DNA from 3 places in the Shewanella sp. 10N.286.52.A9 genome. Region 2 is predicted to be linked to each of the others. Evidence: predicted binding sites of a transcription regulator. Region 2 holds the regulator's gene; each other region holds the start of a gene.

Region 1 (2,283 bases), on a different contig from region 2:
ACGCTGATCGGCATAAAGTAAGCCTCTGACTCCTAACAATAGCGCTGACTCTTGATCAAGCGAGCCACGCTCAACTTGATATAAAGCAACAGGGACATGATTGACGAGCCGAGAAACCAGTAAAGGGATACCTTTACTGTCTAAAGCCGCTCCTTTTTGAGCGATTAGATAAAAACTATTGGTATTTTTCTCAACCTCTAGTTCACTCGCATGTTTAACTATGCGAGTTTTGAGACCAATAGACTCAGCTAAAATGGCCAAATGACATGGCGCTGCGACTTGGTGCAAAAAAACTAATTCATCAATATTTGAATTCATCACTTTTCTCCCTGAAAAGTATCCATCACATCTCGCGTCAGCGAGTTTCTTCCTGAAATGTTGAAAACATGTAACAACAATGTTCAATGATAGTATATTTTAACTAGTCCATAAGGTATTTTTGCAATACTAATGTATGAATTAATCATCTAAGTCCTTATAAAGTCCTCTATTAATAGCATAAAAAAACTTTCAGCACTGCCTAATTTAGTTTATTTACCTAAAAATTAGTGACGATTAAGTGATGCTAACTGCTTATTATGTAGTCCAGTAAGCAACACTAATGCACTAATTCCTCCTACTAATGCCATAAACATGTCAGATTGGGTATCCCAAACGTAACCTTGAGTGCCTAAAAAGGCTTCTGCATCTTCTCCCGTTAATAAAGCAACCCACCATTCTATGAGTTCGTAGAAAGCTGAAAACGCTAACACAAAACACACAGATAAAAACTGGCACCAATAGCCTGGTTGTAACACATGATTTCTCAACATCACTTCACGGGCTAACATCACAGGTATAAAACCTTGTGCGAGATGGCCAACTTTATCGTAGTTATTTCTATCACTATCCATCAGTTGTGCTAACCAATCGAATAACGGCACCTCTGCATAAGTGTATTTAGCGCCAACCAACAGCACACAGCAATGGATTAAAATTAACAGATAAGACAGTGAGGTTAAGGGGAATTTATTTCGAGTAAAAAATAGGATAGGAATAGCCAATAACGCAGGAAGCGCTTCAAGCCACCAAGTAAACATATCCTTAGGTGAGATAACAGACCAACAGAGCACGCTGCAATAAATCACTAGCCATATAACTTTCTTATTCAAACTAAATCCCTCTTAGATGATATTGTTCTAGAATTAGAATATTAACTTTAGCCATCTAGCCCTCTACAACCAGTTAAAAAAGTGCTATTTTGGTCTTGCATTACTATCAGCATAACATAAGCATAACTATTGATAAGAGGGTACCCATATCATGGCGAAACACTCGCTTGACAAGGATAAGATCAAAATCCTGCTGTTGGAGGGCGTCCACCAAACTGCGGTCGATGTACTAGAGCGTGCAGGTTACACAAACATTGAATATCACAAAGCTTCGTTACCAGAAGATGAGCTATTAAAATCCATTAAGGATGCCCATTTTGTCGGTTTGCGTTCCCGTACTCAATTAACTGCTGATGTGTTAAATCATGCTGAGAAATTAGTGGCTATTGGCTGTTTCTGTATTGGTACTAACCAAGTCGATATTGCTGCCGCTGAAAAGTTAGGTGTGCCTGTATTCAATGCGCCATTTTCTAATACTCGAAGTGTAGCAGAATTAGTATTGGGTGAAATCATCATGCTGATGCGTGGCATTCCGCAACGAAATGCCCATGCACATCGTGGTGGGTGGTTGAAGAGTGCAGCTGGCAGTTACGAAGTTCGTGGTAAAACCTTAGGCGTTATCGGCTACGGTCATATCGGTACTCAACTAGGTATTCTTGCAGAAACCTTAGGCATGAAAGTCGTATTTTTTGATATCGAAGACAAATTGCCACTCGGTAACGCGAGTCAAATTCACTCATTAGAAGCCCTATTGAATGAAGCTGACGTAATCAGTTTGCATGTACCTGAAACGCCTCAAACAAAAGACATGTTTGGCGCAACTGAGTTTGCTCAAATGCGTGAAAAAAGCATATTCATTAATGCGTCTCGTGGCACCGTTGTTGATATCGAAGCGCTATCTGAGGCATTAAAGTCTGGTCACCTTGCAGGTGCTGCGATTGATGTATTCCCTGTAGAACCAAAATCTAATGATGATGAATTTGTTAGCCCATTAAGAGGCTTAGATAACGTGATTCTTACTCCGCATATTGGTGGTAGCACCGCTGAAGCGCAAGAAAATATCGGTATTGAAGTCGCTGGCAAGTTAGCTAAATACTCAGATAACGGTTCAACTGTATCTGCAGTTAACTTC
Region 2 (2,283 bases):
GTGGCCATTAATGTATTTAGTCGTTGAGTGCATCACGATATCAGCACCAAGTTCTAATGGCTGCTGTAAAATTGGAGATAAAAAAGTATTGTCGACAACAACAAGTGCATCAACAGCATGGCTTGCTTCAACGATGGCTTTAATATCCACAACCCGCAAAAGTGGGTTCGAAGGTGTTTCTAACCAGACCATTTTAGGCTTTTGTGCTATCGCTTCAGTGAGTGCTTTCTCGTCAGTTTGATCAACAACCAATAATTTAAATTGGCCTTTGTTGGCAAGATTTGTGAACAGTCGGTAACTACCACCATAACAGTCATGCGGTACCACGATTAAGTCATCAGGCCCAAGTAAACTTGTCACTAAGGTAATCGCGGCCATTCCTGTACAAGTTACAATCCCTGTCGCACCATTTTCTAGTTTAGCGATTGCCTCCCCTAGTACACAACGAGTCGGATTACCTGAGCGGCTATAGTCGAATTTCCTTGGGTTGGTGTGTCCATCAAATGAATAATTTGTTGAAAGGTAAATCGGCGGGACTACCGCGCCATACTGAGTATCAGATTCGATACCTTGGCGAACTGCTAATGTAGCTGCGCGATGTTTTTTCATTGTAAGCTCCTCAAGATTGACACACTATAGAGTACACACCGTAGAGATGTCTAGATGGCTAAATGTACCTAAGCAAAGTTAGATCGTCAACACATATTAGACGTTTAGACGTCTAAACATAAAGAAATCTATTTGCATTCGTTATAGAATAGCAGCAATAATTTGACTGTAATAAATAAGCAGTTAAAATCTGCCACGAATCTATCGTATAAAGGTGAGTTAATGACTGAATGGAATGGCGACTATATCAGCCCATATGCCGAACATGGCAAAAAAAACGAACAAGTTAAAAAAATTACGGTATCCATTCCGTTAAAAGTGCTTAAAGTACTAACTGATGAACGTACTCGTCGTCAGGTGAACAACTTGCGCCATGCCACTAACAGTGAACTATTATGTGAAGCATTTTTGCACGCATATACTGGTCAGCCACTCCCTAACGATGAAGATTTATCTAAAGAAGGCCCGGATAGCATTCCAAGTGAGGCTAAAGCTCTTATGGATAAAATGGGCATCGAGTGGGAAGATTTAGACGAATAACCGCTATTGAGCTTACTTTTATGTAAGCTCAATTTTATTCTGCATTTCTATTCTCATAAATTTGTCGCACCAAATTTGCACCGACCTTAATTAAGTCAACGAGCACAGAATGGCATTTATCGATCCGCAAACCTTGATGCTTGCATCGGTTATCATATTTCTGGGCGCACTAACTCAGGGGCTAATAGGTTTTGGCTTAGCTGTGGTCGCCAGTCCACTGCTTTACATTATTGACCCTCAACTTGTTCCTGTTCCAGTTATTGCATGTGGATTTTCCATTGCATTAATAACGTTATTGCGAGAGCGAACCCCGCTCAAGTTTAATGGCTTACAATACGCCTTGCTCGGTCGAGTCCCTGGTGGTTTTCTTGGTGCTGGATTATTAATTTTTGCCCCACAAGCAGTATTAGGGCTAGCGATAGCCTTTATTGTGGCTGCTGCAGTCATTCTTAGCATCTATAAAATTACCGCACCAGTAAATAAGATCACTTTGTTTATAGCAGGGGTTTTATCAGGAGTATTTGGCAATATCGCTGCAATTGGTGGCCCACCTCTAGCAATATTACTTGCCGGAAAAGACGCACCACAGTTTCGTGCAGCCTTATCTATATTTTTTGTCTTTAGTTCTATGATTGCGATGTTAATACTCATTGTGGCGGGACTCGTTGAGCTAAAACATGTTTGGCTTTCATTGATGTTATTGCCGTCGGTGTTTTTGGGTAGCCTAGTGGCAGGAAAGCTAACCAATAAAGTCGACAAAGAAAAAACCAGAATGGCAACATTAGTGCTGTGTGGTCTGAGTGCTATCGTGCTAACAATTAAGTCAACGTTAGCTTTATCTATCAGTTAATCACGCCATAATTAAAGTCGCTGACGATCTGCTAAGTCAGCACTCAAAAGTGGTAAGAGGTTTGTAATACTGCCCCTACGGCGTCATCTTCACCATAGCTACCACTCATGTCTAACTTAAATGCTTGCCCAATCGCAAAACCTGTACCAAATGAATATATATCAACACTGTTGTCTTTTAAGTCATGTCGATAACCCATTCTCAACGAGAGCCAATCAGTGGCTTTTAGCTCACCGCCTACACGCCAATACTGCACAGGATCAAACTCTTTAAATCGGGTTTGG
Region 3 (2,283 bases), on a different contig from region 2:
TCTTAGCCGTTTTAGTGAATTTTACCCATAAAAAAACCGTCATAAGACGGTTTTTTTGATTCTACTTTATGCGCTAGGCTATGTTGAAAACTTATAAGCCTGCATCTGCACGTAAGATTTCAGCTTTATCAGTCGCTTCCCAAGGGAACTCATTACGGCCGAAGTGACCGTATGCAGCTGTACCTTGGTAAATTGGACGAGCCAAATCTAACATAGCTGTTAAGCCATATGGACGTAATTCAAAGTGCTGGCGAACTAGCTTGATAAGTACGTCTTCAGAAACTTTACCTGTACCAAATGTTTCAATACTGATTGACGTTGGTTCTGCAACACCAATAGCGTAAGACACTTGGATTTCACAGCGATCAGCAAGACCTGCTGCAACGATATTTTTAGCAACGTAACGTGCAGCATAAGCAGCACTACGATCCACTTTTGATGGGTCTTTACCTGAGAAAGCCCCGCCACCGTGACGTGCCATACCGCCGTAGGTATCTACGATAATTTTACGACCGGTCAGACCACAATCGCCTACTGGGCCACCAATAACAAAACGGCCAGTTGGGTTAATGAAGTACTTAGTGTCTTTGTTTAACCATTGTGATGGTAAAACAGGCTTAATGATGGTTTCCATCACGCCTTCGATTAAGTCTTCTTGCGTCACATCTTCACGATGTTGAGTCGACAGGACAATGGCGTCGATACCTTTGATTTGACCATTTTCATAGGCAAAAGTAACCTGACTTTTCGCATCAGGACGTAGCCAAGGTAATGTACCGTCTTTACGGACTTCAGACTGACGTTTAACCAGCTTGTGTGCGTAAGTAATAGGTGCAGGCATTAATACATCAGTTTCATTGCTTGCATAACCAAACATTAATCCTTGGTCACCCGCGCCTTGCTCAGCAGGATCGCTACGATCAACACCTTGGTTAATATCTGGAGACTGTTTACCAATCGCATTTAAAATCGCACAAGAGTCAGCATCAAAACCCATATCTGAATGAGTGTAGCCAATTTCACGTACTGTTTTACGTGTGATTTCTTCGATATCAACCCAAGCTGAAGTCGTAACTTCACCACCGACTAATACCATGCCAGTTTTAACGTAAGTTTCACATGCAACACGCGCTTTAGGATCTTGCTCTAAAATTGCGTCTAGTACCGCATCAGAAATCTGATCGGCGATTTTATCTGGATGACCTTCTGAGACTGACTCAGAGGTGAACAAGTGGTTTGCCATAGTTGGTAAATCTCGTCTTTTGGAATTTGAACGTGTAGAAGCATCTACATCTAGACGTCTATAATAATTCAAATTAGGTTTGATAACACCCCTTAGAATCAATATAAGTTAAAAATTGTGCAACCATTCAAAGATTTATAAAAACTGTAATTGCTCTGTTTTATAAATTTATTAAATTAATCTTATGAATTTTATGCTAATTCTTGCCTTTATACTGTATTGGGTAGGGATGCTAAGGTTAAAAATAAAACAATAACTTTAGTTGATGTTTATCACTTTGTTGGTTTTTTTATTCGCCGGTGGCAACAAATATTCACGGTACTTTTAATGTGACAAAAAATGTCTTAGGGCAATTTAAAATAGAAAATGTAATAGCTTAGTGGGAAAAAGTTATACAAATGTTATCGGTAACATGGTATAAAGTTGGCTAATTAATCTACGCGTTTAGTTTGCAATAGATTGTTAGATGAAAAAAAGTGGCTAATACCGCTAATAAAAATTTGCGTCACATCGCCTAGTAGGGGAAAATATGCCCCACAATTGCCCGCTAGACCTCACAAACAAGCAGGAGAGAGCATGTCATCTCGTAAAGAACTCGCAAACGCTATCCGCGCATTAACTATGGATGCCGTTCAAAAAGCCAATTCTGGACACCCAGGTGCACCAATGGGGATGGCAGATATTGCCGAAGTGCTATGGAATGACTTCCTAAAGCATAATCCAACTAACCCAGAGTGGGTTGATCGCGATCGTTTCATTTTATCAAACGGTCATGGTTCAATGCTGATTTACTCTTTACTTCACCTGTCAGGCTACGCGCTGCCAATTGAAGAAATCAAAAACTTCCGTCAATTACATTCTAAAACACCAGGTCATCCTGAATACGGTTACACCCCAGGTGTTGAAACCACAACCGGTCCTTTAGGTGCTGGTATCAGTAATGCTGTGGGTATGGCTATTGCTGAAAAAACCTTAGCAGCACAATTTAATAAGCCTGGTCACGATATCGTAGATCACTTCACTTACTGTTTCTTAGGTGA

What was found. Region 2 encodes MetJ, which represses methionine synthesis genes. Its sites were predicted from a motif close to TAGACGTCTAGACGTCTA; they were not measured.
Region 1: the regulator MetJ is predicted to act here: its motif matches at 1,200-1,217, upstream of serA (phosphoglycerate dehydrogenase).
Region 3: the regulator MetJ is predicted to act here: its motif matches at 1,287-1,304, upstream of metK (methionine adenosyltransferase).

What each region holds. Positions count from the first base shown of each region.
Region 1 is NZ_JBFRJQ010000016.1:69,554-71,836, reverse strand. Features, by position in the region: gene AB4128_RS13565 (LuxR C-terminal-related transcriptional regulator) at 1-318, opposite strand, end outside; gene AB4128_RS13560 (DUF2238 domain-containing protein) at 546-1,151, opposite strand; gene serA (phosphoglycerate dehydrogenase) at 1,303-2,283, shown strand, end outside.
Region 2 is NZ_JBFRJQ010000024.1:15,276-17,558, reverse strand. Features, by position in the region: gene metB (cystathionine gamma-synthase) at 1-609, opposite strand, end outside; gene metJ (met regulon transcriptional regulator MetJ) at 832-1,149, shown strand; gene AB4128_RS15510 (sulfite exporter TauE/SafE family protein) at 1,259-1,999, shown strand; gene AB4128_RS15505 (conjugal transfer protein TraF) at 2,043-2,283, opposite strand, start outside.
Region 3 is NZ_JBFRJQ010000005.1:211,750-214,032, forward strand. Features, by position in the region: gene AB4128_RS05015 (MAPEG family protein) at 1-6, shown strand, start outside; gene metK (methionine adenosyltransferase) at 92-1,243, opposite strand; gene tkt (transketolase) at 1,820-2,283, shown strand, end outside.